2 regions of the Phyllobacterium sp. 22229 genome follow, and region 2 is predicted to be linked to the other one. Evidence: predicted binding sites of a transcription regulator. Region 2 holds the regulator's gene; the other holds the start of a gene.
What was found. Region 2 encodes PhoB, which activates phosphate uptake and scavenging genes when phosphate is short. Its sites were predicted from a motif close to TGTCATNNANCTGTCAT; they were not measured.
Positions count from the first base shown of each region.

Region 1 (3,207 bases), on a different contig from region 2:
CGGCTCGGTCAGGATGCGCAGATCCTCGCTGGCAATATCGTTGCGCCAGCTCCTCTGTTCGATCACAAGCCCGAGGGACAACAGGAACCGGTTGGTCCTGGGATCGCCGATAATACGCCGGACGGTCTGGTAGGCCTGATCGTGAGCGGGCATGCATGCGGCACGAAACGCGGATATATTGACATGCGGCAGAGCGGCTTCTTCAATCTCCGTCAGGGTCGAATGCAGGAAAACGTCCCAGTTTCGGGCGGGACCCAGCGCCTGCCCGAACAGTTTTGCCTCGGTGTTGAGGCTCTCCAGCGACGGGGCCTGCAACTCGCGGCCGAGAAAATGCAGCGCCACGCGCAATCGCCGGAGCGCGACACGCAACTGGTGGACGCCCTCCGGCTCCAGTCCGGTTTGACTGGCGCCAAGATTGGCCATGATCTGCTGCTGGCAATTGGTCAGAAGCTTGGCGATCGCCTCGTCGACCGTGTCAGCCCTGACGAAGCCGGACGGTGCCGCCTTGACCGCCGATGGCTCATCGCCAAGCGCCAGGGCATAGCCCCGCGCCGACTTGCTCTGCGTTTCCAGGCAAAGCGGCGCAATGTCCATCAGATTGAGACCGAACTGATAAAGCGCCGCGACTTTCCCCTGCTTCAGCTCGAGTTCGACTTCCGACAGCGGCACGCGTGTCGCGCCAAATTCAATGACGCCGTCATCGAGCGCCAGTTCGATCCGGGCGTCCTGATGGTCGAGCACAAGCAGATGCCGCCGGACTCTGGTCGCAAAAACCGGTGCCAGCTCGTCCGCTGTCATCCCGTCCAAGGGCGCGCCGATTTCGGCAAGCGACAGCAGGGCAAGGTCCGGCGCCATGTCAGGCACCACCGCCTCCCACTCATTGCGCTGCAAAGAGCCGTGCGCCGCTGCCCGCTTGACGGTCTGGACATGATGACGGCCCTCGCGCCGGACACGCAAAGACAACCCCGCCGCAAACAGCCGATGGTCGGAGGTGTCGTAATAGGTGGCTTCAAGCCGCCGGATCAGGCCCTTGTTGCGGGCGGCCTGCTGAACCGCCGCGGAGGCGCGAATGTCATCGAGCATACCGGCGGGGGCGCGCAGCTTCAGCTCAATCTCGACAGGAGCACGCAGCGCAATGGCTGCGGCATCGGTACCCGAACCATCCTCTGTTCCCTGAACCGAAGCTCCAGCCATTCCGTCCGCTCCCATCGATCGTCCCGTTGCACAGGCCATACTATCGCGTGCGCGCCATCTTGGTAGCGCAAATATTGTTGAAGCTGCATGGCCCGCTGGACCGGGCGCCGTGGCGGTTGTCATGAGCGTATTACATTCCGGTTCTAGACCCTACCGGAAAGGTCTCCTTGCGCGATTGCGGGGGTGCGGTCTCTTCCCAAGACCGGCTCCGAGACCACCCGCCACACTGTCTTGTCAAAGGATTTTTCCATGCGCCACCTGCCGTCAATCCTGTTGCGGTTGCTTGCAACCTCCATGGCCATCTTTCCCGCTGCAGCCTTTGCCGATAATTCGGTTGCGATCAGCGGTACAACGCTCGTCAACAAGGGACTGGTCGGCGTCGGACGGATCCCGGCCAATCAGCGCGACAAATTCGGTGAAACCTTCGGTTCCGGCTCGGGCATGGCGATGAACCCGGCCGACTGGAGCCGCGACGGCAACAGCTACAAGGGCACGATGCTGCTCCTGCCCGACCGCGGTTACAATGTGGCGGGTACAACCGACTATCGCCCCCGCCTCAACATGCTGTCGATCCGGTTCACGCCGGTGGCCCCCGGTGCAACACCGTCCGCCGACAAACAGCAGAGCGGCGTCGAGGCGGCACTCACCGACACATTGCTGCTGGTGGACGACAAGGGTGCCGATACGACGGGCCTTGATCCCCAGTCCGATGTCCGCGCCGCAGCGGGGGATTTCCCGATGCTGCCGCAGGCCGCCAATGGCAAGATATCCCTGGACAATGAAGCCATCGTCCGCCTCGCGGACGGCACGATGTTCATCAGCGACGAGTATGGACCGAATATTTACCGCTTTTCCGCCGAGGGCCGCATGATGTCGGCAACCCAGCCTCCGGCAGCGCTGGTTCCCATGCGCCATGGCAAGGCGAATTTCTCCTCCAACAATCCGGGGCCTGGCGCACAGGCGCCCGATCCGAAGGATCCCGATACCGGCCGCCAGAACAATCAGGGCCTGGAAGGCATGGCGCTGACACCCGACGGCAAGTTCCTGATCGCCGTTCTCCAGTCGGCCGCCCGGCAGGATGGCGGCGATTCCAGTTCAACCCGCCAGAACACCCGCGCCCTCGTCTATGACGCGGCCGATTCCGCCCATCTGAAGCTGGTGCATGAATATGTCGTGCCGCTTCCTGTCTTCACCAATGCCAAGGGCAAGAAGGCTGTGGCCGCGCAGAGCGAAATCGTGGCTTTGTCCGATAAGGCATTCCTGATGCTGGCACGCGACAGCGGCAATGGCTATGGCCTTGACGGCGACACGTCGCTTTACCGCAACATCACCGTCGTTGACACTTCGGCGGCCACCGATATAGCCGGAAGCGGTTTTGATGCCGACAAGGCCGTTGCCCCCAAGGGCGTTCTCGACCCTTCCATTACACCGGCAAAGCTGACCCCCTTCATTGACATCAATGACAATGCAAACCTGTCGCGTTTCGGCCTGCACAACGGTGCGCCCAATGACCGCAACAACTTGTCGGAAAAATGGGAAGCCATGGCACTTGTCAGCGTCCTCGATCCCAAGCTGCCGGACGACTATTTCCTGTTTGTCGGCAATGACAATGACTTCCTGACCCAGGATGGCTTTCAGGTCGGCGCGAGCTACAAGGCCGAGGGCGGCGCCGATGTCGACACCATGTTCCAGGTGTTTCAGGTCACCATTCCCGGACTGCACAAGTAATCCGTTTGGCATATCAGCGGAGAGGGAAGCCCTCTCCGCTGATGCCGCCCTCCATGCATCCCCGTTCATGTTATATGGTCGGGTAAGCTGCGTACCATGGAGCAAAACAGATGCTGCGACTTCTCCTGCTTCGCCATGCCAAATCGGACTGGCCAGACGGTGTTGACGACCACGAGCGCCCGCTTGCAGAGCGCGGCCGCCGGGCGAGCCCCCTGATGGCCCGATATATGGCGGGGGAAGGCCTCATACCGGATCTCGCCCTGGTCTCGACGGCGCGGCGGACGC
Region 1 is NZ_JBQEPA010000007.1:235,313-238,519, forward strand. Features, by position in the region: gene ACTJJ7_RS11090 (CYTH and CHAD domain-containing protein) at 1-1,194, opposite strand, end outside; gene ACTJJ7_RS11095 (esterase-like activity of phytase family protein) at 1,489-2,922, shown strand; gene ACTJJ7_RS11100 (SixA phosphatase family protein) at 3,033-3,207, shown strand, end outside.
Region 1: ACTJJ7_RS11095 (esterase-like activity of phytase family protein) is a predicted target of PhoB. The motif match lies at 1,312-1,328, and genes of this name have one in related genera.

Region 2 (3,207 bases):
TCCACCTTCCTGCGCTCGCTCAACCGCATGAACGATACGATCGAAGGCTGCAAGATCGGCGGCAAGATCACGCTCGACGACGAGGATATCTACAATCCGAAGATCGACGTGGTCGAGCTGCGCGCCCGCGTCGGCATGGTTTTCCAGAAGCCCAATCCGTTCCCGAAATCCATCTTCGAGAACGTCGCCTATGGCCCGCGCATCCATGGCCTCGCCAAGAACCGGCATGAGCTGGAGGAAATCGTCGAGAAGAGCCTGCGCCGCGCCAGCCTGTTCGATGAGGTCAAGGACCGCCTGCACGAAGCCGGCACCGGCCTTTCCGGCGGCCAGCAGCAGCGCCTGTGCATTGCCCGCGCCATTGCCGTCAGTCCGGAAGTCATCCTGATGGACGAACCCTGCTCGGCGCTCGATCCGATCGCCACGGCAAAGGTCGAGGAACTGATCGACGAACTGCGCCAGAACTACACCATCGTCATCGTTACCCATTCGATGCAGCAGGCGGCCCGCGTTTCGCAGCGCACCGCCATGTTCCATCTCGGAAACCTCGTCGAGGTGGGCGATACGGAAATGATGTTCACCAATCCGACGGAAAAGCGCACGCAGGACTACATCACCGGACGCTTCGGCTAATCACGGGAAACAGGGATAAGAATATGACCGAGTCGCAGCATACCGTCCGTTCCTATGACGACGAACTGAAGTTCCTGACGCACAAGATCGCCGAAATGGGCGGCCATGCCGAACGCATGGTCGAACAGGCCGTCACCGCCATGGTGAATTCCGACAACGCGCTGGCCCAGCGCGTCATTTCGGACGATCTCATCCTCGATGCCGGACAACGCGAGATCGATGAGAAGGCCATCACCATCATCGGCAAGCGCCAGCCCATGGCGATCGATCTGCGTGAAATCATCGGCGCCATCCGCATTTCCTCCGACCTCGAACGGGTCGGCGACCTCGGCAAAAACATTGCCAAGCGCGTTGTCGCCGTCACCGATACGCGCCAGACGCTGTCGGTCTATCGCGGCCTGCAGACCATCGCGGAACTCGCCCTGACGCAGCTCAAGGACGTGCTCGATGCCTATGCCACGCGCTCCGTGCAGCAGGTCAACATCGTGCGCGAGCGCGATGACGAAATCGATGCGCTTTATACCTCGCTGTTCCGCGAACTCCTGACCTACATGATGGAAGATCCGCGCAACATTTCCGCCTGCACGCACCTTCTCTTCTGCGCCAAGAACATCGAGCGCATCGGAGACCATGCGACGAACATTGCTGAAACGGTCTACTACATCGTGACGGGTGCCCAGCTTCCGGCCGAACGGCCCAAGGAAGACCAGACCCACAGCATCATCGTCGATGAAGCCAGACAGCCTTAAACAGAATCAGGATCCCAGCAATGGCGATAGCTCCCAAAATCACTGTTGTCGAAGACGAGGAAGCGCTCAGCGTCCTTCTCCGGTACAATCTTGAAGCCGAAGGCTATGTCGTCGAGACAATCGCACGCGGTGACGAGGCCGAAATTGCGCTGCGTGAAAAAGTACCGGATCTGCTCATTCTCGACTGGATGCTGCCGGGCCTTTCCGGCATCGAACTCTGCCGCCGCCTGCGGGCGCGGCGCGAGACCGAAATCCTGCCGATCATCATGCTGACGGCGCGCGGCGAAGAGAGCGAGCGGGTGCGCGGCCTTGCCACCGGTGCCGATGACTACATGGTCAAGCCGTTCTCCACCCCGGAACTGCTTGCCCGCATCAAGGCCATGCTGCGCCGGGTCAATCCAAGCCTGCTGTCGCATGTGCTCAGCTTCGGCGACCTGAAGCTCGACCGCGAGCAGCACCGCGTGTTCCGCAAGGAGCGCGAGTTGAAGCTCGGGCCGACCGAGTTCCGCCTGCTGGAATTCCTGATGCAGTCCCCCGGCCGGGTGTTCTCGCGCGGCCAGCTCCTCGACAATGTCTGGGGCGCCGACATCTATGTGGACGACCGCACCGTCGACGTGCATGTGGGGCGGCTGCGCAAGGCCATCAATATCGGCCGCTCGATCGATCCGATCCGCACCGTGCGTGGTGCCGGCTATTCGTTCGGGTAATCAGTGCCGGCGCGAGAGTTCGCGCGTCGCCCCCTCGATGCCCGCCAGGGTCATGGGATACATGCGATGCGCGAAAATCTTGCGGATCATCGCCGTCGAGGCGGTGTAGTCCCAGTACTGTTCCTTTGACGGATTAAGCCAGGCGGCGTTCTTCCAGTGGTCGAGCACCCGGCCAAGCCAGACTGCGCCTGCCTCCGCGTTCCAGTGTTCGACCGATCCACCGGCGTGGGAAACCTCGTAGGGCGCCATGGCGGCATCGCCGACGAAGATGACCTTGTAGTCCGCTCCGTATTTATGGATGAGGTCGAGTGTCGGTATTGTCTCCGCATGGCGGCGGCGGTTGTCCTTCCACACCCCCTCATAAAGGCAATTGTGGAAGTAGAAATACTCCATGTGCTTGAACTCGGAGCGCACGGCAGAGAACAGTTCCTCGGCGATCCGGATGTGCTCGTCCATGGAGCCGCCGACATCGAAGAACATCAGCAGCTTGACGTGATTGCGCCGTTCGGGCCGGGTCTGCACATCGAGATAGCCGTGTTCGGCGGTTGACCTGATGGTGCCCGACAGGTCAAGCTCGTCATCGGCGCCTTCGCGCACCCAGCGGCGCAGCCGTTTGAGCGCAACCTTGATGTTGCGGGTGCCCAGCTCGACACTGTCGTCAAAATTCCTGAACTCGCGCTTGTCCCACACCTTGACCGCACGGCGGTTGCGGCTCTCGTCCTGGCCGATGCGCACGCCTTCCGGATTATAGCCATAGGCGCCGAAGGGCGAGGTTCCGGCGGTGCCGATCCATTTCGATCCGCCCTGATGCCGGCCCTTCTGCTCCTTAAGCCGCTGGCGCAGGGTTTCCATCAGTTTTTCAAAACCGCCCAGCGCTTCGATCAGTTTCTTTTCCTCGTCGGTCAGGTGTTTTTCGGCCAGCCGCCGCAACCATTCCTCGGGCAGATTGGCAACGTCGATACCATTGTCGCCGCCCGGCAGTTCCAGCCCCTTGAACACATGGCCGAAGACCCGGTCGAAGCGGTCCATGTGGCGCTCGTCCTTCACCAGGGTTGAGCGGGCGAGATAATAGAACCCCTCGACATCATAGGTTACCAGCCCTGCGTCCAACCCTTCAAGCA
Region 2 is NZ_JBQEPA010000005.1:239,996-243,202, forward strand. Features, by position in the region: gene pstB (phosphate ABC transporter ATP-binding protein PstB) at 1-630, shown strand, start outside; gene phoU (phosphate signaling complex protein PhoU) at 654-1,379, shown strand; gene phoB (phosphate regulon transcriptional regulator PhoB) at 1,400-2,086, shown strand; gene ACTJJ7_RS08410 (vWA domain-containing protein) at 2,087-3,207, opposite strand, start outside.